Regions from separate parts of the Mesorhizobium sp. M0983 genome, predicted to be linked through region 2. Evidence: riboswitches for the same ligand, from Rfam matches in the RefSeq annotation. Region 2 holds a riboswitch; the other holds the start of a gene.
What was found. Region 2 has a riboswitch for S-adenosylmethionine ahead of metX (homoserine O-acetyltransferase MetX). Riboswitches for the same ligand answer to the same signal wherever they lie in the genome.
Positions count from the first base shown of each region.

Region 1: it holds a riboswitch for S-adenosylmethionine, as region 2 does, so the genes downstream of both, NKH71_RS24745 (O-succinylhomoserine sulfhydrylase) here and metX (homoserine O-acetyltransferase MetX) in region 2, are expected to answer to the same signal.

Region 1 covers NZ_JAMYNH010000016.1:89,142-105,284, reverse strand. The annotation lists gene NKH71_RS24770 (aspartate aminotransferase family protein) at 1-85, shown strand, start outside; gene argF (ornithine carbamoyltransferase) at 100-1,011, shown strand; gene NKH71_RS24760 (Hsp33 family molecular chaperone) at 1,129-2,139, shown strand; gene apaG (Co2+/Mg2+ efflux facilitator ApaG/CorD) at 2,216-2,608, opposite strand; gene NKH71_RS24750 (ceramide glucosyltransferase) at 2,836-3,990, shown strand; gene NKH71_RS24745 (O-succinylhomoserine sulfhydrylase) at 4,043-5,233, opposite strand; SAM riboswitch at 5,304-5,381, opposite strand; gene NKH71_RS24740 (2'-deoxycytidine 5'-triphosphate deaminase) at 5,517-6,611, shown strand; gene araD1 (AraD1 family protein) at 6,640-7,632, opposite strand; gene mmsB (multiple monosaccharide ABC transporter permease) at 7,816-9,108, opposite strand; gene mmsA (multiple monosaccharide ABC transporter ATP-binding protein) at 9,105-10,637, opposite strand; gene chvE (multiple monosaccharide ABC transporter substrate-binding protein) at 10,737-11,801, opposite strand; gene NKH71_RS24715 (LysR family transcriptional regulator) at 12,119-13,108, shown strand; tRNA gene NKH71_RS24710 (tRNA-Gly) at 13,422-13,495, opposite strand; gene NKH71_RS24705 (DUF6460 domain-containing protein) at 13,628-13,891, shown strand; gene NKH71_RS24700 (histone deacetylase family protein) at 13,954-14,856, opposite strand; gene NKH71_RS24695 (MATE family efflux transporter) at 14,907-16,143, shown strand, end outside.
Region 2 covers NZ_JAMYNH010000017.1:63,884-80,026, forward strand. The annotation lists gene hpt (hypoxanthine phosphoribosyltransferase) at 257-799, opposite strand; gene NKH71_RS25200 (hypothetical protein) at 979-1,311, opposite strand; gene ftsE (cell division ATP-binding protein FtsE) at 1,506-2,165, shown strand; gene NKH71_RS25210 (cell division protein FtsX) at 2,158-3,141, shown strand; gene NKH71_RS25215 (YdcF family protein) at 3,230-3,994, shown strand; gene NKH71_RS25220 (pyridoxamine 5'-phosphate oxidase family protein) at 4,011-4,631, opposite strand; gene NKH71_RS25225 (LysR family transcriptional regulator) at 4,765-5,673, shown strand; gene NKH71_RS25230 (lysophospholipid acyltransferase family protein) at 5,782-6,582, shown strand; gene NKH71_RS25235 (LysE family translocator) at 6,610-7,230, opposite strand; gene NKH71_RS25240 (aldo/keto reductase) at 7,307-8,254, opposite strand; gene NKH71_RS25245 (quinone oxidoreductase family protein) at 8,574-9,554, shown strand; gene NKH71_RS25250 (gamma-glutamylcyclotransferase) at 9,600-10,133, opposite strand; gene NKH71_RS25255 (DUF2125 domain-containing protein) at 10,248-11,249, shown strand; gene NKH71_RS25260 (prephenate/arogenate dehydrogenase family protein) at 11,380-12,315, opposite strand; gene hisC (histidinol-phosphate transaminase) at 12,322-13,431, opposite strand; SAM riboswitch at 13,570-13,647, shown strand; gene metX (homoserine O-acetyltransferase MetX) at 13,725-14,894, shown strand; gene metW (methionine biosynthesis protein MetW) at 15,067-15,681, shown strand; gene NKH71_RS25280 (DUF1330 domain-containing protein) at 15,710-16,030, opposite strand.

The DNA.
Region 1 (16,143 bases), on a different contig from region 2:
TGCCGAGATCCACGAGGGGCTCGAGCGCATTCGTGCCGGCGCCAAGAGCCTGGCGGATGCCATCGTCGCTGCCGCCGCGAAGTAATCCTGGAATTCCTGATGTCCCTTCGCCACTTCACCGATCTTTCCGCCGTTTCCGAAGGCGATCTGCGCTTCATGCTCGACGACGCAGCTGTGCGAAAGGCGAGGCTCAAGGCCGGCGAACGCACCAAGCCGCTCGAAGGCAAGGTGCTGGCGATGATCTTCGACAAGCCCTCGACGCGCACGCGCGTGTCGTTCGACGTCGGCATGCGGCAGTTGGGTGGCGAGACGATCATGCTGACTGGCACCGAGATGCAACTTGGCCGTTCCGAGACTATTGCAGACACGGCCAAGGTGCTGTCGCGCTATGTCGATGCCATCATGATCCGCACCACCTCGCATGACCGGCTGCTGGAACTGACGGAAAACGCTACGGTGCCCGTCATCAACGGGCTGACCGACGAAACCCATCCCTGCCAGTTGATGGCCGACATCATGACCTTCGAAGAGCACCGCGGTCCGGTGGCCGGCAAGACGATCGCCTGGACCGGCGACGGCAATAATGTCCTGCATTCTTTACTGGAGGCCTCTGCGCGGTTCCGCTTCAAGCTGAACGTCGCCGTGCCCGAAGGCAGCGAACCGGCTCAGAGGCATGTCGACTGGTCGAAGGCCAATGGCGGCAAGCTGAAATTCACTCGTTCGCCCGAGGAGGCCGTTCACGAGGCCGACTGCATCGTCACCGACTGCTGGGTCTCGATGGGTCAGGAGCACCGTGCGCGCGGCCACAATGTCTTCTTGCCCTATCAGGTCAACGCGGCCCTGATGGCGAAAGCCAAGCCGGACGCGCTGTTCATGCACTGTCTGCCGGCGCATCGCGGTGAGGAGGTTACCGACGAGGTCATCGATGGGCCGCATTCGGTGGTGTTCGACGAGGCCGAGAACCGGCTCCACGCCCAGAAGGCGGTTTTGGCCTGGTGCCTGGGCGCTTGATCCGGGCCGCCTTGATCCGGGAGTTCGTGGTGCCTATCTCAGGCGCATCACGCAAATCGAGCGCGTCTCGTCGCATGCGCCCCGGAGGGCGGCATCGCCGCGCCCCGGAGCTTTGTCATGTTGGAAACTCGTCAATTGGCTGAACATCAACCCAAGCTCGGCGAGTTCGGCTACGCCGGCGACGACCATGTCGTGCCGTTTGAGGTCGGCCCGCTCGACGTGCGCGGCCGTACCGTCCAGCTCGGGCCGATGCTCGACGCTATTCTCAGCCGCCACGAGTATCCCGAGCCGGTGGCACGACTACTGGCCGAAGCCTGTGTGCTGACCGTCCTGCTCGGAACTTCGTTGAAGTTCGAGGGCAAGTTCATTCTGCAGACCCGCACCGACGGGCCGGTCGATATGCTGGTCGCGGATTTCTCCACGCCGCACGCGCTGCGCGCCTATGCCCGCTTCGATGCCGACCGGCTGGAGGCTTTGACGGCTGCCGGCGAGACGTCGCCGCAGACGCTGCTCGGCAGCGGCGTCCTGGCGCTGACAATCGACCAGGGCGCCCACACGCAACGCTACCAGGGCATCGTCCAGCTCGACGGCGTCACGCTGGAAGAAGCCGCACGCACCTATTTCCGCCAATCGGAGCAGATTCCGACCGACCTACGGCTTTCGGTGGCCAAGCTTCTGACGCCCGGCGTCGGCGGTGCCCGCGAGCAATGGCGCGCCGGTGGCCTGCTGGCACAATTCCTGCCGCAGTCGCCGGAACGCATGCGCGTACCCGACCTTCCCGGGGGCGACGGCGATCCGCGTGAGGAAATCCACGACCCGACCGACAATTCCTGGCAGGAACTGCTGGCGCTGCTTGGTACCATTGAACCGACCGAGCTGATCGATCCGACTATCGGCGCCGAGCGGCTGCTTTACCGGCTGTTCCACGAGCATGGTGTCCGCGTCTTCGGCGGCGTGCCGGTCGCCGACCAGTGCTCATGCTCGAGGGAGAAGATCCGCGGCATCCTCGAGGGTTTTTCCGCCGAGGAGATCAGAGACAGCACCGAGGATGGTAGCATTCACGTCGCCTGCGAATTCTGCTCGAAGCAATATGACTTCGACCCGGCGGAATTTGCAGCGGCTCAATAACGAGCGTCAGTGCGGCTGCCTTCGCAGAACTTGGGTTCCTCGCCCCGCAAGGCGGGAAGAGGAATCAAAGTGAACGTCAATTGACGGTGCGCCGCGTGCCTGGCAAATCGAGTGAGAAGGCGGGGATGGCGACGTCGAAGGTCTCGCCCCGCTTGTTGCGCATTGTGTAGTGCCCGACCATGATGCCGGACGGGGTCGAGAGCGGGCATCCAGACGTATACTGATAGCTGTCGCCGGGGTTGAGTCCCGGTTGCTCGCCGACGACCCCGGGGCCGCGCACTTCCTCGACCTTGCCGGTGCCGTCGGTAATGTGCCAGTAGCGCGACAGAAGCTGCACGAACTCGTCCGACTGATTGTCGATGGTCACCTGGTAGCCCCAGACATAGCGGTTTTGCGGCGGGTCGGAGTGATCCTCCAGATAGAACGGCCTGACCTGCACTTCGATGTTGCGGGTGACGGCGCTGTACATAAACTGCTCCAAAGCAATGTAGATGGAACTTTCGACGCTCAGCGCAGTTTGATCAACGATGCGCGTCATCTCCTTGCCCGACTCAAGCGCAGGTGCCGAAAAACAATGTCATTTAAGTGACACATGACAATGATGGTGTGCAGGCTTGTGCCGGGCGACTCGGTGTTCTGTCGAATTGTTGAAAACGGCCGTCAGGCGGCCGGCATTTCTGGAGTGACCAGATCTCGATGGAACCGACATTCGCAGCCGCCCTCTTTTCCATAGCTCTCCTTCTTTCAAATCTCGCCAGCATCCTGTTAGCTTCGCTGAAGCTGAAGCGAGCAGCCAGGATCGCATCGCCCGCCGCCACCGTGCTACCGGTATCGATCGTCGTCCCGGCGCGCGGCGTCGAGCCGTTTACCGAGGAGACGCTGGAGCGCGCCTTCTCACTCGACTGGCCGCGCTACGAACTCATCTTCTGCGTCGCCCATGCCGACGACCCCGTGGTCAAGTCGATCACCGCTGCAATGGCGCGTTTTCCGGCTATACGCGCCCGGCTGCTCGTCGGCGACGACCGCATCAGCGGCAATCCGAAACTCAACAATTGCGTGAAGGGTTGGGAAGCGGCGCTTTATCGCTGGGTCATCCTTGCCGATTCCAACGTGCTTATGCCGAGCGATTATGTCCAGCAGCTGATGGCGGCATGGCGGCCCGACACCGGCCTCGTCTGCTCGACGCCGATCGGCTCGCGGCCTGAAGGGTTTTGGGGGGAGGTCGAATGCGCCTTTCTCAACACGCTGCAGGCACGCTGGCAGTACGCTGGAGAGGCGCTCGGCCTTGGCTTCGCCCAGGGCAAGAGCATGTTGTGGAACAAGTCGATGCTTGACGCCAATGGCGGCATCCGCGCACTGGCCGCCGAGATTGCCGAGGACGCCGCCGCGACCAAGCTGGTCAACCGGCTCGGACTGCGGGTCAATCTTGTCGCTTCGCCGTTCGAACAGCCGCTCGGCCGGCGCACGCTTGGCGAGATCTGGTCTCGGCAGGCGCGTTGGGCGCGGCTGCGCCGCGTCACCTTCGCGCTGTTCTTCGCCCCCGAGATCCTGATCGGCGCGGCGCCGCCGCTGGTGCTTGCGCTGATCGCGGCGGCTGACGCCGGCGTCAGCCTGCCGGCAACCGCCATCGCCGTGCTGGTCGCGGCCTACCTGCCGGAATGTGCCCTGGCCTGGGTCAAAGGATGGCACCTGTCGCTGCGCACCATCTTGGCAATGATGGTTCGCGACTGCATGCTGCCGGCGATATGGGCGCGCGGCTGGCTGAGCGGCGCCGTCGACTGGCGCGGCAACGTTATGACCATCCAGACCAAGGCCGTCGCGGAGCTGGAAGAGACCCCGTCCGGCGCCTGACCGGCACGTCCGGCGCGGGCTGTACGAACCCGCTCGCCCTGTTCGGCCAGCCTTATCCGGCAGCTCTCAGCGCTTGCTCGATATCTTCGAGCAGATCGTCGGTATCTTCCAGGCCGACGGAAAGCCTGAGCGTTCCCGGTCCGATGCCGAGCTCGGCGCGGGCCTCATCGGTCAAATTCTTGTGCGTGGTCGTCGCCGGATGGGTGATCAAGCTCTTGGCGTCGCCGAGATTGTTGGAAATCAGCACGATGTCGAGCGCGTTCTGGAAAGCAAAGGCCGCCTGCTTGCCGCCCTTCACATCCAGGCAGATCAGCGTCGAACCACCCGACATCTGCTTCTTGACCACGGCCGCTTGCGGGTGGTCGGCACGGCCGGGATAGATGACGCGGGCGATTTGCGGGCGCTCGGCGAGGAAATCCGCGATGCGGCCGGCACTTTCCGTCTGCTGGCGTACGCGCAGCGGCAGCGTCTCCAGGCCTTTCAGCAGGGTCCAGGCATTGAAGGGCGAGAGGCTGGGGCCGGTGTGGCGGAAATAGTCATGCAGGTTCTCGTCGATCCATTTTTTGTCCGACAAGATAACGCCTCCAAGGCAGCGCCCTTGGCCGTCAATATGCTTGGTGGCCGAATAGACGACGATATGGGCGCCGAGCTGCAAGGGTTTCTGCTGCAAGGGCGTGGCGAAGACATTGTCGACGATCAGCCTGGCGCCAATCGAGTTGGCAAGTGCCGCGACGGCGGCGATGTCGACCACCTCCAGCGTTGGGTTGGTCGGGCTTTCCAGGAAGAACAGTTTGGTGTTCGGCTTGACCGCCTGTTCCCAATTGGCGATGTCAGTGCCATCGACCAGCGTTGCCTCGATGCCGTATTTCGGCGCCAGCGTCTCGACCACCCAGCGGCAGGAGCCGAACAATGCGCGCGCCGCCACGATATGGTCGCCCGCCTTGGCGCTGCACAGCAATGCTGCCGTCACCGCCGCCATGCCGGACGCCGTGGCGCGCGCGTCCTCGGCGCCTTCCAGCGCGCACATACGCTTTTCGAACATGTCGACCGTCGGATTGGCATAGCGCGAATAGATGAAGCCCGGCTCCTCACCCTTGAAGCGCGCTTCCGCTGCTTGCGCCGTCTCGTAGACATAGCCTTGGGTGAGATACATCGCCTCAGAGGTCTCGCCGAAGCCGGAACGCAGCGTCCCGGCATGCACGAGTGCGGTCTGAGGCTTCCAGTCGCGCTTCTTGGTCATCATTCTATCCAAACACCAAAAATGGTCCAAACAACAAAAAACCGGTCGCGAAAGTCGCAACCGGTCCATATGGCCTTGCGGCCCGACGGTCCTTTAGCGACTTGTTTAACGTGGCTGCAAGCCGACCGGCCAAATCACCACGGGATAACGAGCTTTAGACCCGCGCCACGCTTGCGTCAATTGCCGGCATGATTAAGAGGGTTGTACCAAGCAGGTGCCAAAGGCGTCCAGTGTCGGACCTGCGGCAGAACAAGACCTCGCCCGGCGTTCGAACGGAGCCAGACCCTTGCGGCAGACAGGCATTCTTCCCGATCAGGATATTTCCGCGCTGTTCCAGACGGGCGCGCTGAAATCGCCGCGCGCGCTCGATGCCGACCAGATCCAGCCGGCCAGCCTTGACCTCAGGCTCGGCGACAAGGCCTGGCGCGTGCGTGCTTCCTTCTTGCCCGGCCCCGACCACAGAGTTGTCGACAAGCTCGACCGGCTGAAGTTGCACGAGATCAACCTCGCCGAAGGTGCCGTGCTCGAAACCGGCTGCGTCTACATCGTGCCACTGCTCGAAAGCCTGGCGCTGCCCGCGCATATTTCGGCTTCGGCCAACCCGAAGAGCTCGACCGGGCGGCTCGACATCTTCACTCGGGTAATGACCGACCGCGGCCACGAGTTCGACAAGATCGCCGCCGGCTATGAAGGCCCGCTCTATCTGGAGGTCAGCCCGCGCACCTTCCCGATCGTCGTGCGCACCGGCTCGCGGCTGTCGCAGATCAGGTTCCGCACCGGCAATGCGCTTTTGTCGGAAAGCGAACTGCACGACCTGCATCGCGCCGAGATGCTGGTCGCCACCGAGCCGCCCAACATCTCAGGCGGCGGCATCGCGTTGTCGATCGACCTCGACGGTGACAAGGACGGGCTGGTCGGCTATCGCGGCAAGCACCACACCGGCCTGGTCGACGTCGACAAGCGCGCCGCGCAGGATGTCGTCGATTTCTGGGAGCCGCTCTACAAGAGCGGTGCCGGCGAGCTGGTGCTCGATCCGGACGAATTCTATATCCTGGTGTCACGCGAGGCGGTGCATGTGCCGCCGCTCTACGCCGCCGAAATGACGCCCTTCGATCCGTTGGTCGGCGAGTTTCGCGTCCATTATGCCGGTTTCTTCGACCCCGGTTTCGGCCATTCGGCGTCGGGCGGCACCGGCAGCCGGGCGGTGCTCGAGGTGCGTAGCCACGAAGTGCCGTTCATTCTCGACCATGGCCAGATCGTCGGGCGGCTGGTCTACGAGCACATGCTGAAACGGCCGCAGGCACTCTACGGCACCGATCTCGGCTCCAACTATCAGGCGCAGGGCCTAAAACTGTCCAAGCATTTCCGCGCGGCGCGCTGAGCTTCCCCTTACTTGCGGCTATGCCGGCTCAAAGCGCCTTCACCGCCACCTTCACCGGCTGCTCGATTTCGAGCGGGTTGCGCAGCGGCAGGCCGAAATCCTTCGCCTCGATTTCGAACACGTCGCCGGCCTCCGTCCTGATGCCGTCGGCGAAGGACAGCGTCGCCGTGCCGAACATGTGCACATGCACGTCGCCCGGCTGGCGGAAGGCCGAGTATTTGAAGTGGTGATGCTCGAGATTGCCAATGGTGTGCGACATGTTCGCCTCGCCCGACAGGAACGGCTTTTCCCAAAGCAGCTTGCCGTGGCGCAGGATGCGTGAAGCGCCGCGAATGTCGGACGGCAGGTCGCCGATCAGGATCTCCGGCCCGAACGAGGCGTTGCGCAGTTTCGAATGGGCGAGGAAGAGATAATTCACGCGCTCGGTGACGTGGTCGGAAAACTCGTTCGACAGCGTGAAGCCGACGCGGAACGGGGCGCCGTCGTCGCCGATCACATAGATTCCGGCGATTTCCGGCTCCTCGCCGGCATCCTGGGCGAAGGCGGGCGACATGAGCGCCGCGCCGGGCGCCACTGCCATGGTACCGTTGCCCTTGTAGAACCATTCGGGCTGCACGCCGATCTGGCCCTTCGCCGGCTTGCCGCCCTCCAGCCCCATGCGGAACATCTTCATGGAATCGGTCAGCTGTTCCTCGCCGCCATCGCTGAGCTTCTTGTGCATGGAATCGCGGGTCGCGGCGGAGCCGAGATGCGTCAGCCCGGTGCCGGTGAGATGGAGATGCGCCGGATCGGGATGGTTGATCGGCGACAGCAGCCGTCCCTTCTTGTAGGCTGCGTCGAGATCGACGGTTTCGCCGAAGCCCTTGCGCTCGATCAGGGCGACAAGCCCGGTGCCGGTGCGCGCGGCTTCCATCGCCAGCGAATAGACGCTGCGGGCGCCGTTGATGACGCGGGTCTTGCCGCCGTTGCGGGCAACGACGCGGATCGTCTCGGCGTCGTCGAGGATCTGTGAGATCAGCATGGTAACCCTCTCTGAATTGCGGCCTGCCTTCTTGGCAAACCCTGCCCGGCGCGGCTCGGACCCTGTCCACGCCGCGGTTGAAATTCTTCGTCCGGATTGCGCTCGCGGGTCAGGTCCCTCGGGGGACTTCTTCGCGCCGCCCGGCAGCGCCGCGATGTGACCCGTATGCCTCCTGGTTGCCTCTCAAGCCTTGTTCTTGTTGTAGACGTCGAAGACGACGGCGCCGAGCAGCACCAGGCCTTTGACCACCTGCTGCCAATCGACATTGACGCCCATGATCGACATGCCGTTGTTCATGACGCCCATGATGAAACCGCCGACCACCGCGCCGATGACCTGGCCGACGCCGCCCATCGCCGAAGCGCCACCAATGAACACCGCGGCGATGACGTCGAGTTCGCTGCCGAGGCCCGCCGCCGGCACCGCCTGTCCCAAGCGCGCCGCGATAATCAGGCCGCCGAGTGCCGACAGCACGCCCATGTTGATGAACACCATCAACGTCAGCCGTTCGGTCTTGATGCCCGATAGCTGCGCTGCCTTGGCATTGCCGCCCATCGCATAGATGCGGCGGCCGATCGTCATGCGTTTGGTAACGAAGACGAACAACGCGATCAGCACGCCCATCACCATGAGAACGATGGGCAGGCCCCTATAGGTGGCGAATTGGTAGACCAGAAACAGCGCCAGCCCGCTGATCACCAGGGTCTTGACGACGAACAGCGAGAAAGGCTCGGCTTCGTAGCCATGCCGCTCGCGGGTGCGCCGCGCCCTGAGCCCGAAATAGGCATAGGCGAGCACGGCGGCGAGGCCGATCACGATAGTCGTCAGGTGCAGCGTCAGGCCGCTGCCGACAATGGTTTTGCCGGCGGCGTTCACGGTCGGTGGTATCAGCGTCAATGGGCCGATCAGGTCCGGAATGAAGCCGGAACTCAGCGCCTTGAAGCCGACTGGAAGCGGCCCCACGGAAGACCCGCCACCCAGCAACGCCTGACAGATGCCGCGGAAGATCAGCATGCCCGCCAGCGTTACGATAAAGCTCGGTATTCGGTGATAGGCAATCCAGTAGCCTTGTGCCGCGCCGATCGCGCCACCCACGATCAGGCAGACGATCGACACCACCAGCGGATTGCTCAATGGGCCAAGCGGCCAGATAACCATCATCATCGCCGCCAGTGCGCCGATGAAGCCGGCGACTGAGCCGACGCTGAGATCGATATGGCCCGAAACGATCACCAGAAGCATGCCCAGCGCCATCACGATGATGAAGCTGTTCTGCTGCACGAGATTGCTGAGGTTCACCGGCTTGAACAGCGTTCCGGACGTGGTGAACTGGAAGAACACCATGATTGCGATCAACGCCAGCACCAACCCGTATTCGCGCAGATTGGTGACCAGCGCCGAGACGGCAATGCGAGGTGCCTGTTGTATATCCTGGGCGACGCCGGTTTGCGGCCCGGGAGCGCTTTCGGTGCTCATGATGCTTTCCCTTCTCCACGGACGATGGCGCGCATGATCTTTTCCTGGCTGGCGTCGCTCGCCGCCATTTCGCCGACGATGCGTCCTTCGTTCATGACGTAGATGCGGTCGGTGATGCCGAGCAGTTCGGGCATTTCCGACGAGATGACGATGATTGCCTTACCCTCGGAGGCGAGACGCGCGATGATCGTATAGATTTCATATTTGGCGCCGACATCGATACCGCGTGTCGGCTCGTCGAGGATCAGCACTTCCGGATTGGCGAACAGCCATTTCGACAGCACCACCTTCTGCTGATTGCCGCCAGAAAGGTTGCCGGTCATCTGGTAGACGCTTGAGGCGCGGATATTGGTCCTGCCGCGATAATCGTTGGCGACGGAAAGCTCGCGCAAATCGTCGATCACGCCATGGCGCGAGACGCCGGGCAGGTTGGCCAGCGTGATGTTATGCTTGATATGGTCGATCAAGTTGAGACCGTAGGTCTTGCGGTCCTCCGTAACATAGGCGATGCCGTGTTCCACCGCCTTGCTCACCGAAGAGACATCGATCGGCTTGCCGTTAAGGAACACCTCGCCCGTGATGCGACGGCCATAGGACCGGCCGAACAGGCTCATGGCAAACTCGGTCCGGCCGGCGCCCATCAGCCCGGCAATGCCGACCACCTCGCCCTTGCGGGCGTTGAGGTTGATGCCCTTGATGACCTGCCGCTCGGCATGGATGGGATGGTAGACCGACCAGTTTTTCACTTCGAGAACGGTCTCACCGATCTTCGGCTCTCGCGGCGGGTAGCGGTCGTCGAGCGAACGGCCGACCATCGAGGTGATGATGCGGTCCTCCGAGATGTCCTTCTTGGCCAACGTCTCGATGGTCCGGCCGTCACGGATGATCGTGACCTTGTCGGCGACCCGGTTCACCTCGTTGAGCTTGTGGGAGATCAGGATCGAAGTGATGCCCTGCCGCTTGAATTCGAGCAGCAGATCGAGCAGCGCCTGGCTGTCCTTTTCGGACAGGCTCGCCGTCGGCTCGTCCAGAATGAGCAGCTTCACTTCCTTGCTGAGCGCCTTGGCGATCTCGACCAGCTGCTGCTTGCCGACGCCGATATTGGTGATCAGCGTGTTGGGGTCTTCCTTGAGGCCGACCTTCTTGAGCAGGGCGCTGGTGCGCGTCTCGTTGGCATTCCAGTCGATGACGCCGTATTTGGCCTGCTCGTTGCCGAGAAATATGTTTTCGGCGATAGACAGCATCGGCACCAGCGCAAGCTCCTGGTGGATGATGACGATGCCCTTGCGCTCGCTGTCATGGATGCCTTTGAAATGGCACTCATCGCCGCGATAGATGATCTGGCCGTCATAGGTGCCGGACGGATACACACCCGACAGCACCTTCATCAGCGTCGACTTGCCGGCGCCGTTCTCGCCGACCACGGCATGGATCTCGCCTTCCTCGACCATGAGCTTGACGTTCGACAGCGCCTTGACGCCTGGAAACGTCTTGGTGATGTCGCGCATCTCCAAAATCGTCGATGCCATTGAGAATACCACTCCTGCGAGGTCCGCAAACAATACCGGGCTGGCTCGCCAACGAAAAGGGGCCCTGCCTGCGCAGGACCCCAGGCTTTGTAACCGCGATTACTTCAGTTCTTCGGCCTTGATGTAGCCGGAGTCGACCACCAGGGCCTGGTAGTTCGACTTGTCGACGTCATGCGGCGTCAACAGGATCGAGGGAACGACCTTGACGTCGTTGTTGTAGGTCGTGGTGTCGAGGCCTTCCGGCTTGCCGCCCGAGAGCACCTTGTCGACGAGTTCGACCGTCGCCTTGGCGAGTTCGCGGGTATCCTTGAACACGGTCGAATACTGTTCGCCGGCAATGATCGCCTTGACCGAAGCGGTCTCGGCGTCCTGTCCGGTGACGATCGGCCATGGCTGATCGGCAGTGCCGTAGCCTACGGCACGCAGCGAAGCGATGATGCCGCGCGACAGGCCGTCATAGGGCGAGAGCACGCCATCGACGCGGCTGCCGTCCGAGTAGTTGGCGGAGAGCAGATTGTCCATGCGGGCCTGGGCGGTTGCCGCCAGCCAGCGCAGCGTGCCGACCTTGTCCATGCCCATCTGGCCGGACTTCACGACGAGGGTCTTGTCGTCGATCAGCGGCTGAAGAACCGACATGGCGCCGTTATAGAAGAAGAACGCATTGTTGTCGTCCGGCGAACCGCCGAACAGCTCGATGTTGAACGGGCCTTTCTTCTCGGGATAGCCGAGGCCCTTGAGCAGCGATTTGGCCTGGATGACGCCGACGCCGAAATTGTCGAAGGTGGTGTAGTAGTCGACATTTGGCGTCTTCTTGATCAGGCGGTCGTAAGCGACGACGACGACGCCGGCGTCATTCGCCTTCTGCAGCGCATCGCCCATCGTGGTGCCGTCGATCGAAGCGATGATCAGCGCCTTCGGGCCTTTGGTGATTTCGTTTTCCAGCTGGCTGAGCTGGTTCGGAATGTCGTCCTGCGCGTATTGCAGGTCGACAGTGTAGCCCAGAGCCTCGAGCTGGGACTTGACGGCGTCGCCGTCGTTGATCCAGCGCTGCGAGGTCTTGGTGGGCATCAGCACGCCGACCAGGCCTTCGCCCGCTTGCGCCGGCAGCGTCATAGCCGCGATGCCTAGGGCCGCGACGGCGGCCAGTGTCTTGATAATCTTCACATTAACTCTCCCTGGTTGATGGACGCGTACCCTTGGGTTTCGTGGGCCGCGCAATCGTGCAGGAGCGCCAAACGCGCCGCTGCCGTCAATCGATCTCCGGTATCCTCCCAATCGGCCCCGAAACTCTGGTTTCAATCGATACGAGTTTTCCCTCGTCACCGACCGTCAAGTCTCAGGACGCGCGAAGGGTGTGTCGCTTTGCCATAACTGTCAAATGCGATCTTTGATGGTTGCTATATCGAGACTGATATGGCTTAGGCTAGTGACGACGCTGCCGGATCCAGCTGGGGCGCCGGGCGTAGGAGTAGGGAAAAATCATGGCGGCGCTGCGAAACCCTGGCGGAATATCAGCCGGTTACGATGAAATCCCGGGTGATGGCGGAACCTTGCTGCGCAGCGGCTTGAGCCTGCGTCACATGCGCATGATCGCAGCCCTCGACGAGCACGGGCGGGTGAGTGCCGCGGCCCAGGTCATGAACATCTCGCAGCCGGCGGCTTCGCGCATGATCGCCGAGATGGAGGCGGTGCTCGACGTCAAGCTCTGCGAAAGGCTGCCGCGCGGCATCACGCTGACGCCCTATGGCAAGGCATTGGCACGGCGCGCGCGATCGATCCTGCTCGAGATGCGCGAGGTCGACCGCGAGATCTTCGAGCTCAAGGCGGGCAAGGGCGGCTCGGTGTTCCTAGGCGCGGTCACGGCACCGGCGATCGAGCTGGCGGTGCCGGCGATCCGCGAGATCCGGCGCCTCTATCCGCGCATCGAAATCACCATGCAGGTCGAGACCTCGAACGTGCTGGCGCGCGAGCTGATCGCCTCTCGGCACGATTTCATCATCGCCCGCATCCCCGACGACCTCAATCCGCGGCTGTTCGAGGCCCGCGTCATCGGCGTCGAGAAGGCCTGCCTGATCGTGCGCCGCGGCCACCCGCTGACCAAGGGCAAGGCAGTGCGGTTGGAAGACACCGCCGCCTATGACTGGGTTTTCCAGTCGGGCGGCTCGCCGCTGCGCCAAGCCATGGAAAGCAACTTTTTGAACCGCAACATCGCGCTGCCGGATCGCATCCTCAACACCAGCTCGCTGTTACTGACTCTGGTCATGGTCGCGCAATCCGACGCGATCGCGCCGGTGTCGATCCAAGTCGCGAAGTTCATTCAGAACCCCGAAGGGCTCGAGGGCGCCATCGACGTCGTCCAGACCGAGTTCGACATCGAGGTCAGGCCCTACAGCCTGATCACGGTAAAGAACCGCGCGCTGTCGCCGGCGGCCAAGATGCTGCACGATTTTATTTTGCGGGAGGTGGGCTGAGGATTGGAGCGGGTAGCGGGGCGCATCCCGTGGCCGGCCAGACGACCAGACAGGCCCACCAGCAGCGGCGCCGATGCACGTCGGCCACAACTGCTGCGTGATGCTCAAAAAAAGCCCGCCAGCAGAAGCCAGCGGGCCAAGGGTAGACATTCCGGTTGGGGTCATTCGAGGCCCCGCCGACCCTCAATGTGAGATATTCGACGAACTGGCACATCGGCCAAACAGATGAAGGACGGCCAGCAGCTGTAAAACTGCCTGTAAAGCCGCAAGTTTTCAACATCGCCAACTCAGGCGCAACCCGTGTGGCAAAAGCTGGAGCGGGTAGCGGGAATCGAACCCGCGCGTTCAGCTTGGGAAGCTGACAAGCTACCATTACATCATACCCGCGCTGGTTCCTCCGATATCATGGCCCGGCGCCGATGCGCAATCCGGTTTGAGGGCTCGGCTTGATGCCGGGCGGTCAACTGCGTATTTCTGGGCATGTGCCCGAATCGCGGCACCCGACTGTGGAGACAGGCCTTGTCCGCACTGAACCGCTTTCTCGGCGATACGCCGCTCCGGGTGATCTTGAAGCTGCTTGTGGTGTCGTTCCTCGTCGGCCTGGTCATGAACGCCTTCGGCTGGTCGCCGATGGACGTGCTCTACGGCATCCGCAAATTCTTCATCGACCTGTGGAATTTGGGCTTCCACGCCATCGACCGCTTCCTCGGCTACATCCTGCTCGGTGCCGCGATCGTCGTGCCGGCCTTCATCCTGCTCAGGATCGCCAATTTCAGGAAGTAGAGCATGATCCCAAAAAGTGGGAACCGGCTTTCGGAAAAGATCATGCTCAAACAAACAGCCTTTCACGCGTAGCCCGCAGCCACCTCGAACAGGATGGCGTGGCGTGCGGCAAGTGCTGCGACATCCGTCGAATAGCCGCCGCCGATAACGCCGCACACCGGGACGCCTAGCGTGCGGAAATGGCGGATCACCATATCGTCGCGGGCGCGCAGCCCGTCATTCGACAGCGCCAGCCTGCCGAGCCGGTCCTCGGCATGGACATCGACGCCGGCATTGTAGAAGACGAGATCCCAGCGCTTTCGCGCCGACAGCTCCGGCAGGATGGCGCCCAGCCGCTCCAGATAGGCTGCATCGCCGGTGCCGTCGGGCAGGGCGACGTCGAGGTTGGAGGCGATCTTGCGCGCGGGGTAGTTGCGGTCGCCATGCATGGAGAAGGTAAACACGCGCGGCTCGTCGTTCAGGATATCCGCCGTGCCGTCGCCCTGATGCACGTCGAGGTCGACGACCAGGATGTTTTGGGCGGCACCTTCGGCGAGCAGCACCAGCGCGGCAACGGCCACGTCGTTGAAGGTGCAGAAGCCGGCGCCTTGCGCGCGCCGCGCGTGATGACTGCCGCCGGCCGTGTTGCAAGCGATTCCGTTCAGCAAAGCCAGCCGCGCCGCCATCACCGTGCCGGCCGTTGCGAGCTGCGCCCTCAGCGAAACCCGCGGTCCCACGGGAAAGCCGATCTCGCGCTCGATCCTCACCGGCACGTCGCAGGCAAGCACCTGGTCGACATAGTCTGCCGCGTGGGCAAGCTTCAGCCATGATGGCCGCGCCACCGCTGGTGTGTTGAGCGCTTCGGGCCGCGCCAGGCCGCGTGCCCGCAAGGCGTCCATCAGCAGCGGATATTTGCTCATCGGGAAGCGGTGGTTGACGGCGAAACCGGCGTCGTAATCGGGATGATGAACGATCTGCAAGGACATGGGACGGCCGGTGCGCCAGAGGCGGGTTTCGGTTGACCATGCCGGGATGGATGGTTGCGCGAGGTCCGCAAACTGGGGCACATCGGCTAGCCGATCAAGCCGCAACAGGAAGCAACACACGTTTGGAGCAGGCTTTACCCACCGAAGCCCACGTCACCGAAGCCAGGGCTTTCGTCGTCACCAACCGTTCGGTGCTCGCCATCGCCGTGCCGATGACGCTTGCCTATCTGACGACGCCGTTGCTCGGAATTGTCGACACGGCGGTGGTCGGACAGTTCGGCGACGCCGCCCTTCTCGGCGGCCTGGCGGCCGGCGCCCTGATCTTCGACGTCGTTTTCACCACCTTCAACTTCCTGCGCTCCGGCACCACCGGCCTCGTCGCCCAGGCCTTCGGGCGCGGCGATGCACTGGAGGAGCAGGCGGTGTTCTGGCGCGCCGTGCTGATCGCGGTCGTCGCCGGCATCGTGTTTGCCGCACTTGCGCCCCTGGTTTCGGCTGCCGGGCAATGGTTCATCGGCGCCGAGCCGCGCGTCGGCGCGGCGATGGACGTCTATATCCGCATCAGGATGCTCGCAGCACCGTTCTCGCTTATCAATTACGCCATCCTTGGTTATGTGCTGGGGCGCGGCGAGGGCGGGCTAGGGCTGATGCTGCAATTGATACTGAACGGCATTAACATCGCCCTCTGCTTCCTGCTTGGCCTGGAGCTTGGCTGGGGTGTTGCCGGCGTCGCCTGGGCGACGCTCACCGGCGAATTCGTCGCCATGCTGCTTGGTCTCGCCATCGTCGGCCGGCGCTTCTGGGCCGCACCCAGGCTGCCACGCCATCGCGTGCTCGATCTGGCGGCATTCCTGCGCATGATGTCGCTCAATCGCGATATCATGATCCGCTCCTTCTCACTGCTCGCCGCCTTCGCGCTGTTCACCCGCCAGGGCGCGCAGTTCGGCACTCTGACGCTGGCCGCCAATGCCGTGCTGATGAACCTCTTCCTGGTTGCCGGCTATTTCCTCGATGGATTCGCCACCGCCGCCGAACAGCTCGCCGGGCGCGCCATCGGCGCCCGTGCCGCCACGGCGTTTGACCAGGCGGTGCGGCTGACGCTGTTCTGGGGGCTTGGTCTGGCCGGCGCTGCGACGCTCTTCTTGTTGCTGGAGGGCACGGATCTGATCGCCCTGATCACGACCTCGACAGACGTCCGCGCCATTGCCGACATCTACCTGCCGTGGGCGGCGTTCACTGCGCTCAGCGGCGCGCTGGCCTTCGAGATGGACGGGGTGTTCATCGGCG
Region 2 (16,143 bases):
GCTGAGTGTCGATGAGGCCTTTTCAGAATTCGCTCCGGCGAGTCAGATGGCGTGGTTTTCGAGAACCGGAGCGGAGCGGACGTTCGAGTCCGGGAGCTTCGCGCTTGATCCCGAACTCGGTTTCGATTTCGGAAAGCATCATGCGCAAAATCAAAAGTGCTACAGCGTCCTTTGCGCGTCCAAAGGACGCGCTGCGCTGCAGGAAGCGCAGAACACTGCGTCAGGTGGCCGCCGGAGTAGAATTATCAAAAAGGCCTCAAGCGTCGCCCTTGACCATGCCGACGAACGGCAATTCGCGAAACGCGTGGGCGACGTCCATGCCATAACCGACGACGAAATAATCGGGGCAGTCGAAGCCGACATAGTCGGCGTTGAGCGTGGTCTGGCGGCGCATGCGCTTGTCGAGCAGCACGGCGATGGCACAGCTCCTCGCGCCGCGCGACAGCATGAGGTCGCGGGTGAAGCTCAGCGTCTTGCCGGATTCGAGAATGTCGTCGATGAGAAGCACATCGCGGCCGGCGACCTCGTTGTCGATGTCGCGCAGCACCCTCACCTCACCGCTGGTTGTCCCGGCGCCATAGCTCGAGATGAAGATGAACTCGACCTCCGGCGACAGGCCGACATCGTGCATGGCACGGATAAGATCGGCGGCGAAGATGAATGATCCCTTCAGCACCGAGATTACCAGAAGGTCGTGGTAGTCGTGCCCGGCGATCTCCTTGGCAAGTTCCAGATTCCGCCGCGCGATGGCGGACGCCGAAAACAGGACTTCGATGTCCTTGCCGCGCACAACTGGCATTGGCCGCCTTTCCAGAAATGATCGCCTTGTAGGCGAAGCTGACCGAAAACGGTCTTCAACCCCGTTTCTAGGCATGTCGAGCCGTCTGGCAAGGCCAAATCTTTGGCAGGGCGCCGCGAACGGTCTCCAGCGCGTCGCGAATCGTTTATCTGGTGACCTGTTGATTTTCTGGTGCCGTTCTAACGAACCAGCGCATGGCCGCCCGAAATCCAGAAGGCGGCAAAGGCGGCACCGACGCCGGCAATCCAGAAGATCGGCCCACCGTGCACCCACAACGGCCGTTCGACGGCGGTTTCGGGCTTGCGCAACATGTCCATGCCTTCGATCGAAGGCGTAGAAATCATGCGCGCAGGCGGCGGTGCAAAGTCTGGACTCGTAAAATGGCGGGGCAGCACCTCATAATCGGCATCGATGACGTCGGCGGTCACGTCGCGCATGATGCGTTCCGGCTCGGCGGCCGGATCGGTCATGATTTCGCCGGAAACCGGGCGCGCGGTTCGATCGTCAGCCATCGTGGCCCAACACTACGGCACCTGTTCGCTGTTCGTTTCTTTTGGGTAAACGGAAATGGTTAACGCTTCCCCACCGGAACCCCTGTGACTCGTTTGAAAAGCCCCCAAATTAACCGTCGGTTAACCATGCCGGCCGATGGTCTTTCCACAGAAAGGGCTGGCATCTTGCCGCCGAGAATTTCAGGTCGTCGAAAGTGATCCGCTTCGAAAATGTCGGCCTCCGCTATGGCATGGGTCCGGAGATCCTCCGCGACATCTCCTTGCACATTCCGGAGCGCTCCTTTCAGTTCCTGAGCGGACCTTCAGGCGCCGGCAAGACGACGTTGCTGCGGCTTCTGTTCATGTCGCTGAAGCCGACGCGCGGCCTGATCACCATCTTCGGCAAGGACCGCTCGCGCATCTCGCGCACCGAATTGCCGCATCTGAGACGCCGCATCGGCGTGGTGTTCCAGGATTTTCGCCTGCTCGACCATATGACCACCTACGAGAACGTGGCCTTGCCGCTGCGCGTGCGCGGCCGCGAGGAGGCGACCTACCGCACCGACGTCACCGAGCTGCTGAAATGGGTCGGCCTCGGCGAACGCATGCATGTGCTGCCGCCGGTGCTGTCAGGCGGCGAGAAACAGCGCGCAGCGATCGCCCGGGCGTTGATCGAGCAGCCCGAGATCCTGCTCGCCGACGAGCCGACGGGCAATGTCGATCCACCACTGGCGCGACGCCTGCTGCGGCTGTTCATCGAGCTCAACCGGCTGGGCACTGCCGTGGTGATCGCCACGCACGACCTCGGCCTGATGGAACAGGTCGACGCACGGCGCATGATCCTGGCCGGCGGAAGGCTGGACATCTATGACTGAGCTCTCCGTCGAACATTTCGAGGGTCACGACGCCGCGGCGGCCAAGCCCCGCGTCCAGCGCAAGATGGCGCCGATCGTGCCGGCGCAGAACATCGCCGGCCGGGCGCTGGTGCTGGTCATCGCCATCATGACGTTTCTGTCCTGCCTGACGTTTGGCGCAGTCACGCTGGTGCGTGACACCGCCTCGGTCTGGGAGAACCAGATCTCGCGCGAGGCGACCATCCAGATCAAGCCGGTCGACGGCCTCGACATGGAGGCCGCACTTGCGCTGGCCTCGCAGATCGCCGGCGAATTCCCCGGCGTGAAAAGCGCCAGGATCGTCGACCGCGAAGCGACGGCCCGGCTGCTCGAGCCTTGGTTGGGCTCGGGCCTGAACATCGATGAGCTGCCGGTGCCGCGTCTGATCATCATCACCATCGACGAGAACAGTCCGCCCGATTTCGCCGCACTGCGCGCGGCGATCACGCCGAAGCTGCCGAGTGCCTCGCTCGACGATCATCGCACCTGGGTCGACCGGCTGGTTGCCATGGCCCGCACCACGGTAACGATCGGTATCGCAGTGCTGGCACTGATGCTGTCGGCGACGGTGCTGACCGTGGTATTCGCGACGCGCGGCGCCATGGCCGGCAACGGCCACATCATCGAGGTGCTGCATTTCGTCGGCGCCGAGGCGCGCTTCATCGCGCGCGAATTCCGCCGGCATTTTCTGGTCACCGGCATGAAGGGCGCCGCGGCGGGCGGCGCCGCGGCAATCCTCGTCTTCATCGTCTTCTCCTGGTGGTCGTCACGCAACATGGCAACGCCGCAGGCCGACCAGGCGACCGCCCTGTTCGGCAATTTCGCCATCGGCTCGGCGGGTTATCTCGGGGTCGCTGTCATGGTGCTGGTGATCGGCGCGCTGACCGCGGCAACCTCCCATTTCACCGTGGTTACCTATCTCAGCGACATCGACATTCGCCAGCCGGACGCCGGCTAAAGGAAAGATCGATCACGGATGAAAACGCATCGTCACGAAAATTGCATTTTTTTCCTACCAAAGGCCGTATTTCGGGGTTAACCATTTCATGATGGACGTTCGGGACTCGACCGATACCGCTGGGTGCATGCCAGTGCTGGTTGCGCGTCCGCATGAATTCGCCGGGCCTGATGAATTTGCCAAGCCGGATCAGTTCGCCAAACACGGGCGGCTGCTGGCAGCCCGCTCCTTGCGACTTTCGGCCCTCGTTCTGCTCGCCCTTGTGGCGCTGTTTGTCGCCGGCTTCGGCTGGTTCGCCAACACCGTCAGCCGTCTGACGACGCCCGCCGATCCGGCAAGGGCCGACGCTATCATCGTGCTGACCGGCGGTCAGTCGCGCCTCGACGCCGCGATGGGCCTGCTTGCGTCCGGCAAGGGCGAGCGGCTTCTGATCAGCGGCGTCCATCCTTCCGCCAGCCGCCGCCAGCTTCAAGCCGCGACCGGCGGCGACAAGAGGCTGTTTTCCTGCTGCGTAGACATCGACCGCGCCGCGCTCGACACGATCGGCAATGCCGAGGAAAGCGCCAAATGGGTCGAGGACCATGCCTACGGCACGGTCATCCTCGTCACCAACAATTATCACATGCCGCGCAGCCTGCTGGAAATGGGCCGGCTGCTACGCGGCGCCAGGCTTGAACCCTATCCGGTGGTCAACACCAACCTCGGGAATGGCGGCTGGCTGACCAAGCCGGAAGCGCTGCGCGTGCTGTTCACCGAATACAGCAAATACCTGCTGGCGCTGGCGCGTGGCATCATGCCGGTGAAGCAACCGCCCAACAGCGTCACGCTGGCCGACGCCGCGGGCGGAAACTGAACGGCACCGGCAGTTTTTATTCCCTGGCTGTTGCACCCGAGCGCAAGCGCGCGATCTCCTGCTCGAGCCGTTCTATACGCCTGTCGCGTTCGGCCAGAGCCGCCGCCACATCGGCCGCTTCGAAACGCTGCGGGATGTGCTGTGAGCAATTGGAATCCCAGGCAGAAACGGTAAACAGGATGACCTGTTCGGGTCGCGCTTTGTAGTCTTGCGGCATCAGCTTTGCCATCAGTTCGGCATCGCCCTCGACGACCTGCGCTGTGCCCCAGATCTTGATGCGCTGCCGGTGGGCATAATCGATGAGGAACAGGAAAGCCTGTGGGTTGTCGCTGAGATTGCCTTGGGTGATGAACTGCCTGTTGCCGGAAAAATCGGCAAAGCCGATCGTCCGTTCGTCGAGCACCTTGAGGAAACCGGCAGGCCCACCGCGATGCTGGATGTAAGGCTGCCCGTCAGCATTGGCGGTCGACAGGAAGACGCTGGTCTGCGCCTCGATGAAGGCGGCGAGATCGGGCGTGATTGCCGCCTGCCAGCCACCACGCTCCTCGACACGGGCATAGGCCTGGCGCGAGCCCTTGCGGGCTTGGATCGCCTTCACCGTCGGTGTGAAGGCAACATCGCTGGTGTGAGCGTTCATGAAGACCCTCCTCAACTGCCGAGTACGCTGCATTACTCACCGAAAAGTAGATACTTCCATCTTCGAGAAGCAGATGCCATATCTGCGATGCGTCCTTCCATTCTTCGGAAGGGCCAATTTTTTCGGGAAAGTTATGGATCGCCTCCACTCCATGTCGCTTTTCGTTGCCGCGGCGGAGACAGGCAGCCTTTCGGCTGCCGGGCGTCGCTTCGGCATTCCGCTGACGACGGTCAGCCGCAAGGTTTCGGACCTGGAAAGGCACCTGAAGACACGGCTGTTGAACCGCTCGGCGCGGCAGCTGTCGCTGACCGATGCCGGCCACGCCTATCTCGCCGCCTGTCGTCGCATTCTCGACGAGGTCGGCGAGGCCGAGCGAATAGCCGCCGGCGAGTACAGCGCCCCGACCGGCGAACTGATCGTCACCGCGCCGATCGTCTTCGGCCGCCTGCATGTGCTGCCGGTCGTCACCGCCTTTCTCGCCGCCTACCCCGACGTAAGTGTGCGGCTGACACTCGCCGACCGGATAACCCAGTTGGTCGAAGAGCACATCGATCTCGCCATCCGCATCGGCGCCCTTGCCGATTCGAGCCTGGTCGCCGTCCGCCTGGGTTCGATCCGCCGCGTCGTTTGCGCGAGCCCGGCCTATCTCGCCGAGCACGGCACGCCGAAAACGCCGCAAGAGCTTGCAGCACACAGTGCGATCACCTTCGAAGGGCTCAACGCCTCCGCCTGGAGTTTCGCCACCGGCAAGGCCGAATTCACCGTACCGGTCCGCTCCAGGTTACGGGTCAACACCGCTGAGGCGGCAATCGATGCGGCGATTGCTGGCGTCGGCGTGACGAGGCTGCTTTCCTACCAGATCGCCGCCGCGGTTCGGTCGGGTACGCTGCGCCCCGTGCTGCAGGAGTTCGAGCCCGAGCCATGGCCGGTGAGCCTCGTCCACGCCGGCCAAGGGCTGCTGCCGGTGAAGCTGCGCGCGTTCCTCGACTTCGCCGCCCCACGCCTGAAGCAGCGCCTGCTGCAGGCGGCGTGGCAGGCGTGACGAAGGACGGCCTACCGCAAAACCGGGCCGATCGCCCGCCTCGCACCGTTTCCTTTTTGCCGGCGCTTGGTGTAACCAACGCACACCTCCTCACCGGGCACTTGCTGTATGCTCTATTTCCGCTCGCTGGCGTTCAATCTCGCCTTTTACCTCAATCTGATCGTCCAGATGATCCTCTGGACCCCGTATTATTTCCTGTCGCCGCGCCACCGCGCCTGGTTCGTGCCGAAATTCTGGTCGCGCACCAGCATGTGGCTCTACGACAAGATCGCCGGCACCAGAAGCGAGATCACCGGCCAGGAGAACCTGCCTGAAGGCTCCTTCATCCTGGCGCCGAAGCACCAGTCCTTCTGGGACACGATCGCTTTCCTGCCGTTCCTCGACGATCCCGTTTACATATTGAAGCGGGAGCTGACCTGGATCCCGTTCTTCGGCTGGTACATCTTGAAGATGCGGATGATTCCGGTCGACCGCGGCAGCCGCTCGAAGGCATTGAAGATGGTGATCGCCGCGACCAAACAGGAATTGGCGCGCAATCCCCGCCAGCTCATCATCTATCCCGAGGGCACGCGCCGGGCGCCGGGCGACGAGCCGGTCTACAAATACGGCATCGTCGAACTCTACGCGCAACTTGGCATTCCGGTGGTGCCGGTCGCTCACGTCGCCGGCCTCTATTGGCCGCGCCGCAAATTCCTGCGCTATCCCGGCACGATCAAGGCGCGCTTCCTGTCGCCGATCCCGCCCGGCCTCGGCAAGGACGAATTCATGCAACGGCTGATCGGCGAGACGGAGGCCGCCTGCGACCAGCTCCTCGTCGAGGCGTCGCAAACGCCGAACCCGCCGCCGATGCCGCCGACTGCGGTGAAAAGGCTTGGTGAGCTGGACGCGAAACCTGAATTGAAAGGCTGAGGCAACGGCCTCAGATGCCACAAGGGCTCACGGCAGGGCAGCCAGGGCGGCTGTTGCAACCAGCGTCACGGCAAACACCAGATTGATGATCCGCGAAGCCAGCGGTTTGCGCAGCAAACGTGCAAAGGCTGCGCCGGCGAGAAGCCACAAGAGATGAATGGCAACGATCATCAAGGTGAGAACCCCCAGCTTGGCTGAAATACCGAGACCGACGGCGCCGGAAGACGCGCTGGCGAACACGGCGGCAATCGCCACATAGGCTTTCGGGTTGGCAACAGCCAGAAGAAACCCGCCAAGGAAAGTGGGAAGCGCCGCTCCACGGACGCGTGCCGTCAGTGGCGGCGCCGTCGCTATCTTGAACGCCAGGTAAAGGATGTAGGCTGCCGAGGCGACCGCCAGCAGCGCCGCGAGCTTCGGCAACGCGGCGAGAACGGCCATGATGCCCGTCGCCACCACCACGAGCACGAGGATCGTGCCAACAACGATCCCCGAGGCATAGCGGAGCGAATCCCGCAGGCCGAACGCGGCGCCGACCGCGGTGACGCTTATCGTCGCCGGCCCCGGGCTGCCCATGACGATGGCCGATGCCAGCACAAGCGCCAGCAATTGCTGCCATAGCTGCTGATCGAGAAGAACCTGTCCGGCCATGCGGCGTCCCTGCATCCTGTGACGATGTAGGACGGTAGGCAAGGCAGCGGTGCGGGTCTTGAACGATCGTGCGCGGCTATGCGCTGGCCTTGTCGAGCTCGGCGATATCGTCCGGACTGAGCTGCAACGACGCCGCACGCACCAGGCTGTCGAGCTGGCCGAGCGTCGTCGCGCTGGCGATCGGAGCGGTGACGCCGGGGCGCGCCATGACCCAGGCCAGCGCCGCTTCCGCCGGCTTGGCCGAATGTCTGGCCGACACGGCGTCGAGCGCTGAGAGAATGCGCATGCCACGCGCGTTGAGATACCCTTTCGCACCGCCGCCGCGCGGGCTTTTGCCGAGATCGGCTTCGCTGCGGTACTTGCCGCTCAAAAACCCTTTGGCGAGGCTGAAATAGGTGATGACGCCGATGTCCTCGGCCACGCACAGATCACGCAGCGGACCATCGAAGAACGAGCGGTCGTAGAGGTTGTATTCCGGCTGCAGCACCTCGTAGCGCGGCAGGCCGCGCAGGCTTGCTACGTCGAGTGCGGCGCGCAATTGGGCGGCGTCGAGGTTGGAAGCGCCGGCATAGCGGATTTTGCCCTTGTCGAGCAGTTTCTGGTAAGCACCGAGCGTTTCCTCATACGGGGTCGCAGGGTCGGGCCAGTGCGACAGATAGAGATCGACGGTATCGACCTGCAGCCGCTTCAGCGAGGCATCAATGGCCTTTTCGATATAGGCGGCGGACAGATCCCTTTTGCCCTGCCCCATGTCCGAACCGACCTTGGTGATGACGACAACCCTGTCGCGGTTGCCGCGGCTCTTCATCCATTTGCCGATGATGGTTTCGGATTCGCCGCCCTGGTGGCCGGCAATCCAGCGCGAATAGGAATCGGCCGTGTCGATGGCGTTGAGACCGGCGTCGACAAAGCGGTCGAGCAAGTCGAACGAGGTTTTCTCATCGGCGGTCCAGCCGAACACATTGCCGCCCAGAACCAATGGCGCGATGGATAGGTCGGTGCGACCGAGACGACGTTTCTGCAAGGCTGATCTCCATGGTGATTCATGCTGAGGCGGGTGGGAGCCGCCGACCGGGCTAACCTATGTCGCGCCATGGCAACGTCAAACGCATAGCCTCTTTTCCAACCCGCTGGCGCTTCACAAAACCGCGACCCGCCGCGCCGTGTCCGGCTTCCAAACCAGCCCCTCTGAGGAAATTGGCAAGTTTAGCACATAGATTGTCAAATCTGCCAATTCTGGCCTTTGCCGGCCGGCCATAAGTTCCGCGGCGCCGACGCAAATTTCGGCACGGTCTGGCCAAGCCCAGACTGTTTGCCCCGGATCGTTTGTTATGGAGACCGGCATGAAAGCAATTGTATTTGACGCCATCGGCTCGCCGCGCGACGTGCTCTACGTTGACGACCTGCCGATGCCGCGGATCGGCGATGGCGAGGTGCTGGTCAGGATGGTCTCGGCCTCGATCAATCCGGGCGACTTCCTGTTTATCCAGAACCTCTATCCCGAACCGAAGAAGCCGCATTTTCCCCAGCAGATCGCGGGAAACCATGGCGCCGGCATCGTCGAAGCCGTTGGCGCGAACGTTTTGCTGGAACCGGGCACGCTCGTCGCGTTCAGCTATTATGGCAGTTGGGCCGAGTACGCGGCCATTCCCGCCGAATGGCTGATCCCGTTGCCTGCCGGCTATCCGGTCGAACGCGCCGGGCAGATGGTGAACCCCATTACCGCGTGGGATCTGATGGTGGATTCCCGTGTGCGGCCTGGCCAGTGGCTGGCTGTCACGGCCGGCTATTCGTCGATTTCGACAATGGTGATGCAGTTCGCCCAACGACGCGGCATCAACGTCATCGCGCTGGTGCGGCGCTCGCACCAAAGCTTCGATCTGAAGACGCTTGGCGTCGCCGCCATTCTTGACCTTTCGGACTTGAAGGCAAGTATCCGGGAAGCCGTGATGGATATCACCGGTGACGCCGGATTGAACGGGATTATCGACAATGTCGGCGGACCTGTCAGCGGCGAATTGATCCGCACCCTGGCGCTCGGCGGGCAGATGGTGATCAATGGCGGCATGAGTGCCGAGCGCTTCGAACTTCACAATTTCGATGTGTTGCTGAGCGGCGTGGAGATCAGGGCGAATATCTATCGCTACTTCTTTTCGCCGCCGGTCGAAGCCGACCGACCTGTGCTACGCGAGATCATCGACATCTTCGGCCAGCCCGGCTTCCACGTTCCTGTCGGCGGTCTCCGCCCGTTGACCGAGTTCAAGCTCGCCGTGGCAAACAGCCTGGATCGCGCCGATCTTGGCAAACAGATTTTCAGGATGTAGCCCGGACCACGACGCCGAAAGCATCATGGTCAACGACCAAAGAAGCTACGTCGCGACCCGTCTTGTCACCTCTTCCAGCCAGCGATCGCTTATACCCAGTGCTTCGAGGTGCTCCAGCGTGCTGAGCACGTAATCCTCATTCCTCCCCGACTGGCCGACGGCGCCGCGAACGACGGCTGCTGCCTCGGCGGCGTCGAGCGCACCGGCGTATTGCTCATGGCTGCGGTCCACGACATAGGCGATGGCTTCGACCGTCTCGCCCCCATCCGTTTCACGCTTGTCGAGGCGGACGCTGAGCACACGCTCGAGATAGACGTTGGTGACCAGCTCGCGTTCGCGCAGATAGGTGACGACCTCGTTGCGCAGCTCGCCTGGAACCCGGAACGCCAGCCCGATGCAGGAGCCGCCGCGGTCGAGGCCGAGCACCAGGCCCGGCCGTTCGCGCGAGCCGCGATGCACGAAAGAATAGACGCAGAGCGAACGGCGATAGCCATGCAGGCGGGCACGCCGCGTCTCGACATGCGCGAATCCCGGCCGCCAGATCAGTGAGCCGTAGCCAAAAACCCAAAAATCGCCCATATCGCCAAGCCTGATTGTGACGAACCACTCCACCGGTGGTGTTTCAGTCCGTCTACCTGTTGTTGCCGCAAGCGACAGCCCGCCCGTGCCACCCGCGTTAACGAAAGCCGCAGCATGACGTCAAGTGACGAGCGCCCACCGCCCAGCCAACGTCGCCGCCTGTTGTGGCTTGCCGCTTTCGTCCTCGTGCTGTTCGGCATCTACAGCGCCGGCTGGTTCTACCTGGCGGACCTGGTCGAGAGTGCAACCGACAAGGCGGTCGCCGATCTCGACGACAAAGGCATCAAGGCCGACTGCGCCAATCTCGCGGTCAGCGGCTATCCCTTCACCTTCACGCTTTCTTGCGAAAGTCTGGCTTACGAGGACGACAGCCGCAACGTCGCTGCATCGACAGGCAAAATCAACGCCGCCACGCAGATCACGCGGCTTCTGTCGCCTGCCGCCGAGTTCAGGGGGCCGCTCAGGACCTCTGTTCCCGGCACGACGTCGCTGTGGATCGACTGGGATGATCTGCGGGCCGACATGAAGCTGTCCTGGCCGCTGCCGGGGCGCCTCTCGCTGCAGGCAGAAGGCCTGTCCGGCCAGACCGATCCGGCGGACGACACCGATCCTGTCTCGCTGTTCAGCGCCGGAACCGCCACCGGACAATTGCGCCCAAACGGCCCGGACATCGACTATGCCGGCAATTTCACCGATCTCGAAATCGACGCAGAGGCCATCGGCGGGCGCGTCTTGCCGCCACTCGACGGCAGCGGCGACGTGACATTGAAGAACGGTGTGACGCTGATCAAGGCAAATCCGAAGAGCCTGCGCGGCCAGGCGGTCGAAATCCGCGAGCTCGATCTGTCGTCCGGAACTGCGCGCATCACCGTTTCCGGACCGCTGTCGGTCGACAATGATGGTCTCATAAATGCCGACCTGATGATCAAGCTCAATGATCCGAAGGCCGTGGCGGCAATCCTCGCCACCGCCATCCCCGAGCAGAAGAAAGAAATCGAGACCGGCTTCGCCGGACTGGCGCTGCTCGGCAACGCACCGTCGATGCCGCTGAAGATCGTCAAGGGCAAGGCCTCGCTCGGCTTCATCCCGCTCGGCAAGATCAAGCCGCTCGACTAGAGCAATTCCAGGAAATTGTGAACGGTTTTCCGTCCGGATTGCGTCAAACAAAAAGATAGACCGGTTCGGCGTTTCCGTGAAACGATGAACCGTTCTGGGGCGGTACGGCCTGCGATCGGCTTGCCGCGGCTTATCCCTTCGGCGGGTGTTCGACTGCCTGGCGGCCGAAATCCGGTACGTCGATGTCCTGGCCGGCCTCGATAATCGAGCGGCGGACAGCGCGGGTGCGGGTGAACAGGTCGAACAGCTTTTCGCCGTCGCCCCAGCGGATCGCCCGCTGCAGCGAGGACAGATCTTCCGAGAACCGCGCCAGCATTTCGAGGATGGCGTCCTTGTTGTGCAGGCAGACGTCGCGCCACATGGTCGGGTCGGACGCCGCGAGACGGGTGAAGTCGCGAAAGCCGGAAGCCGAGTATTTGATGACCTCGGACTTGGTCACCGACTCCAGATCGTCGGCGGTACCGACGATGTTATAGGCGATGATGTGCGGCAGGTGCGAAACGATGGCCAGCGTCATGTCGTGATGCTGGGGGTCCATCGTGTCGATGTTGGAGCCGCAGCGGCGCCAGAATTCCGAGAGCTTTTCCAACGCCACGGGATCGGTGCCGGCCAGCGGCGTGAAAATGCACCAGCGGTTCTCGAACAGTTCGGCAAAACCGGCATCCGGTCCCGATTTTTCGGTGCCGGCCAAAGGATGGCCGGGGATGAAGTGCACGCCATCAGGCACATGCGGCTGCATCTGCGCGATCACCGATGCCTTGGTCGAGCCGACATCGGTGAGGATGGCGCCCTTCTTCAGCGCCGGTGCGATCTCCTGGGCGACCGTGCCTGAAGAGCCGACCGGCACCGAAACGATGACCAGATCGGCATCGCGAACCGCTTCTTTCGCATCTGTCGTGTAGGTGTCGCCAAGGCCGAGTTGGCTCGCCCGCTCCAGCGTCGCTTCGCTGCGCGTCGAAATGGCGACTTGGCCGGCAAGTCCCTCGCGGCGGATGACGCGGGCCAGCGACGAACCGATCAGGCCGATGCCGACCAGCGCGATCTTTTCGAACATCGGTGAGGTCATGGTGCCCTAGCTTTTCAGGAATGTCGCGAGTGCTGCGACAACGCCGCGATTAGCCTCTTCGGTGCCGATGCTCATGCGCAGCGCGTTGGGAAAACCGTAGCCGGAAACGCGCCGCAATATGTAGCCGCGCGCACTGAGGTAGTCGTCGGCGGCCGCCGCCGAATGCTTTTTGTCCTCGGGAAAGTGGATCAGGATGAAATTGCCGACGCTCGGGGTCACCCGCAGCCCGAGCCCGGTCAATTGCTCGCTCAGCCAGGCCAGCCAGGTCTCGTTATGCGCGACGCTGCGCTCGATATGAGCCCGGTCGCGGATCGCCGCGATGCCTGCCTCGATCGCCGTCGCATTGACGTTGAAGGGCCCGCGCACGCGGTTGATCGCGTCGATGACGTGCGTTGGCGCATAGATCCAGCCGATCCTCGCGCCACCGAGGCCCAATTTCGAGAAAGTGCGGGTCATGACTACGTTTTCCGCGCTGCCCACCAACTCGACGCCAGCTTCATAGTCGTTGCGCCGGACATATTCGGCGTAGGCGGCATCCAGCACCAGAAGCACGTTTCGCGGCAGGCCCGCATGCAGGCGGCGCACCTCCTGGAACGGCACGTAAGTGCCGGTCGGGTTGTTCGGATTGGCAAGGAAGATGATCCTGGTACGCGGCGTCACCGCGGCGAGGATCGCATCGATGTCGGCGCGTTCATCAGTCTCCTTGACCGTTACCGGGACGGCACCGGCCGACTGGATGTAGATCTTGTAGACCATGAAGCCGTGTTCGGTGATGATGGCTTCATCGCCGGGCGCGAGGTAGGTCTGCGCAAGCAGGCCCAGGATCTCGTCGGAACCGTTGGAGCAGACGATGTTCGCCGGATTGAGCCCATGCACCTCGGCGATCGCCTCCCGCAGGCGCCTGGCGCTGCCGTCGGGATAGACCGCGAGCTTGTCGGCGACCGCGCGCGCGGCCTCTATCGCCTTTGGCGAAGGACCGAGCGGGTTCTCGTTCGCCGACAGTTTGTAGACTTTGGCGACACCTTCCGGCGCCGCGCTCTTGCCGGGCACATAGGCTTCGATGTCCATGATGCCGGCGCGGGGCGTTGGACGTGTCTGATCCGGTGTCTGGCTCATTCCATGAAATCCGTCGAGGATGCCTCCATCCGGAGGCCGCAGCGGAAATACAAGCCGTGGCCAGGAATGTCGAGGGGCGGCAATTCGGGATCAAGAACTTGCCGTTGACGAAGCCATGCGTCAGTCCTAGAAGAGCATCGACAGTTCCGTGGTGATTTGGCCGGTCGGCTTGCAGCCACGTTAAACAACTTGCTAAAGGGCCGTTTGCATCTTGTAACCGGCTTTGCGAAGGCATGGCCGGTTTTTTTGTTGCCCAGACCGGTGGACAACTAAAGCCCGGGCAAGGAGATGTGATGGTCGCTTTGCGCGCTCGAAAAACCAACAACGAGGCCGACCAGCCGTCGAGCCCAGTGTTGCGTTTCGGCGCCGACAAGCCGCTCAAGCTCGACGCCGGCACGCTGCTGTCGCCGTTCCAGATCGCCTACCAAACCTATGGCACGCTCAACGACGCGCGCTCCAACGCCATCCTCGTCTGCCATGCGCTGACCGGCGACCAGCATGTCGCCAACACCAATCCGGTGACCGGCAAGCCGGGCTGGTGGGAAGTGCTGATCGGCCCCGGCAAGATCATCGATACCGACCGTTTCTTCGTCATCTCGTCCAACGTCATCGGCGGCTGCCTCGGTTCCACCGGCCCCGCCTCGACAAATCCCGCAACCGCCAAGCCTTACGGGCTCGACCTGCCGATCATCACCATCCGCGACATGGTGCGGGCGCAGCTGATGCTGGTCGAGCATTTCGGCATCGAACAGCTGTTCAGCGTGTTGGGCGGCTCGATGGGCGGCATGCAGGTGCTGCAATGGGCCTCCAGCTATCCCGAGCGCGTCTTCTCGGCCCTGCCGATCGCCACCGGCGCCCGCCATTCCTCGCAGAACATCGCTTTCCACGAGGTCGGCAGGCAAGCGGTGATGGCCGACCCCGACTGGCATGGCGGCAAATATTTCGAGCACGGCAAGCGACCGGAAAAGGGGCTGGCGGTGGCGCGCATGGCCGCCCACATCACCTATCTGTCGGAAGCAGCGCTGCACCGCAAGTTCGGCCGCAACCTGCAGGACCGCGAAGCGCTGACCTTCGGTTTCGATGCCGACTTCCAGATCGAGAGCTATCTGCGCCATCAGGGCATGACCTTCGTCGATCGCTTCGATGCCAACTCCTATCTCTACATGACCCGGGCGATGGACTATTTCGATCTCGCCGCCGACCATGGCGGCCGGCTGGCCGATGCCTTCGCCGGCACCAAGACCCGTTTTTGCCTGGTCTCCTTCACCAGCGACTGGCTGTTCCCGACCGAGGAGAGCCGCTCGGTCGTTCACGCGCTGAACGCGGCCGGCGCCTCGGTATCGTTCGTCGAAATCGAGACCGACCGCGGCCACGACGCCTTCCTGCTCGACGAGCCGGAACTGTTCGCCGCCATCAAAGGCTTCATCGCCTCGGCGGCCCGGGCTAGAGGGCTCGGCGCATGACCTCGAAAAGTTGCACGCTTTTCGGATCAGGACCATGTGCCAGGCATCAGCGCATGACCCTGAAAAGTTGCAGACTTTTCGGATCAGGATCATGCGCCAGGCATCAGCGCATGGCCCCGAAAAGTTGCAGACTTTTCGGATCAGGACCATGCGCCAGGCAGGAGCCGAGCCCATGAGCGTCAACCGCGCCCAGCGCGTCGACCTCGAAGTCGTCGCCGATCTCATCCCGCCGCAGTCGCGGGTGCTGGACGTCGGTTCCGGCGACGGCCTGCTGCTCGAATTGCTGCAGGCGACCAAGAAGGTCGACGGCCGCGGGCTGGAACTGTCGCAGCGCGGCGTCAACGAATGCGTGGCGCGCGGCCTGTCGGTCATTCAAGGCGATGCCGACAAGGACCTCCAATTCTATCCCGACAAGGGCTTCGACTTTGTCGTCTTGTCGCAGACCTTGCAGGCGACCCGCAATCCGAAGCTGGTGCTCGACGAACTGCTCCGGATCGGCAACCGCGCCATCGTCTCATTTCCCAATTTCGGCCACTGGCGGGTGCGCTTTTCGCTGCTCTTCAACGGCCGAATGCCGGTGACCAAGGACCTGCCCTATTACTGGTACGACACCCCCAACATCCATTTCTGCACCATTCGCGATTTCGTCAATCTATGCGACGAGCTGGGCGCGACGGTGGAAAAGGCAACCGCGCTCGACGCCAACGGCCAGCGGATCGGCTTCTCGATGCCGTGGTGGTTCTGGAACTTTTTCGGCCAGCAGGCGGTATTTCTGCTGAAACGGTAGCAGGCCGCCCGTGAGCCGATCATTCCCCTTATTCAAGTACGTCGGTGGCCTTGTGCGGATGCGCAACGCCGTCGACAAGGACCACATCGGACTGAGAATTCTCGGTGCGCAGCGGCAAGATCTCCTGATAGGCGGCCGAGCGGTACCATCCGCGCGCCTGCTGCATGTCTGGAAATTCGATCATGACGAGGTGCCCCGGCCAGGTGTTTTCAACCACGTCCACCTCGCTGCCATGCACAATGAAGCGCCCGCCGAACGGCTCAAGCGTGGCATCGATCTTCTGCAGGTACTCGACGATCGGCGGCCCCGGCGTGACCTGGCGCATATGGGCGACGGCGTAGGCGGTCATGGTGTAACTCCTTGTGGTCGAAAGCCGGACAACCGGCTTGATGGGAGCAGTTTGCCGGGACGTTGCGCGCTGGTCGATTACCCCCGAGGTAATGACACCGAATACAAAACTGG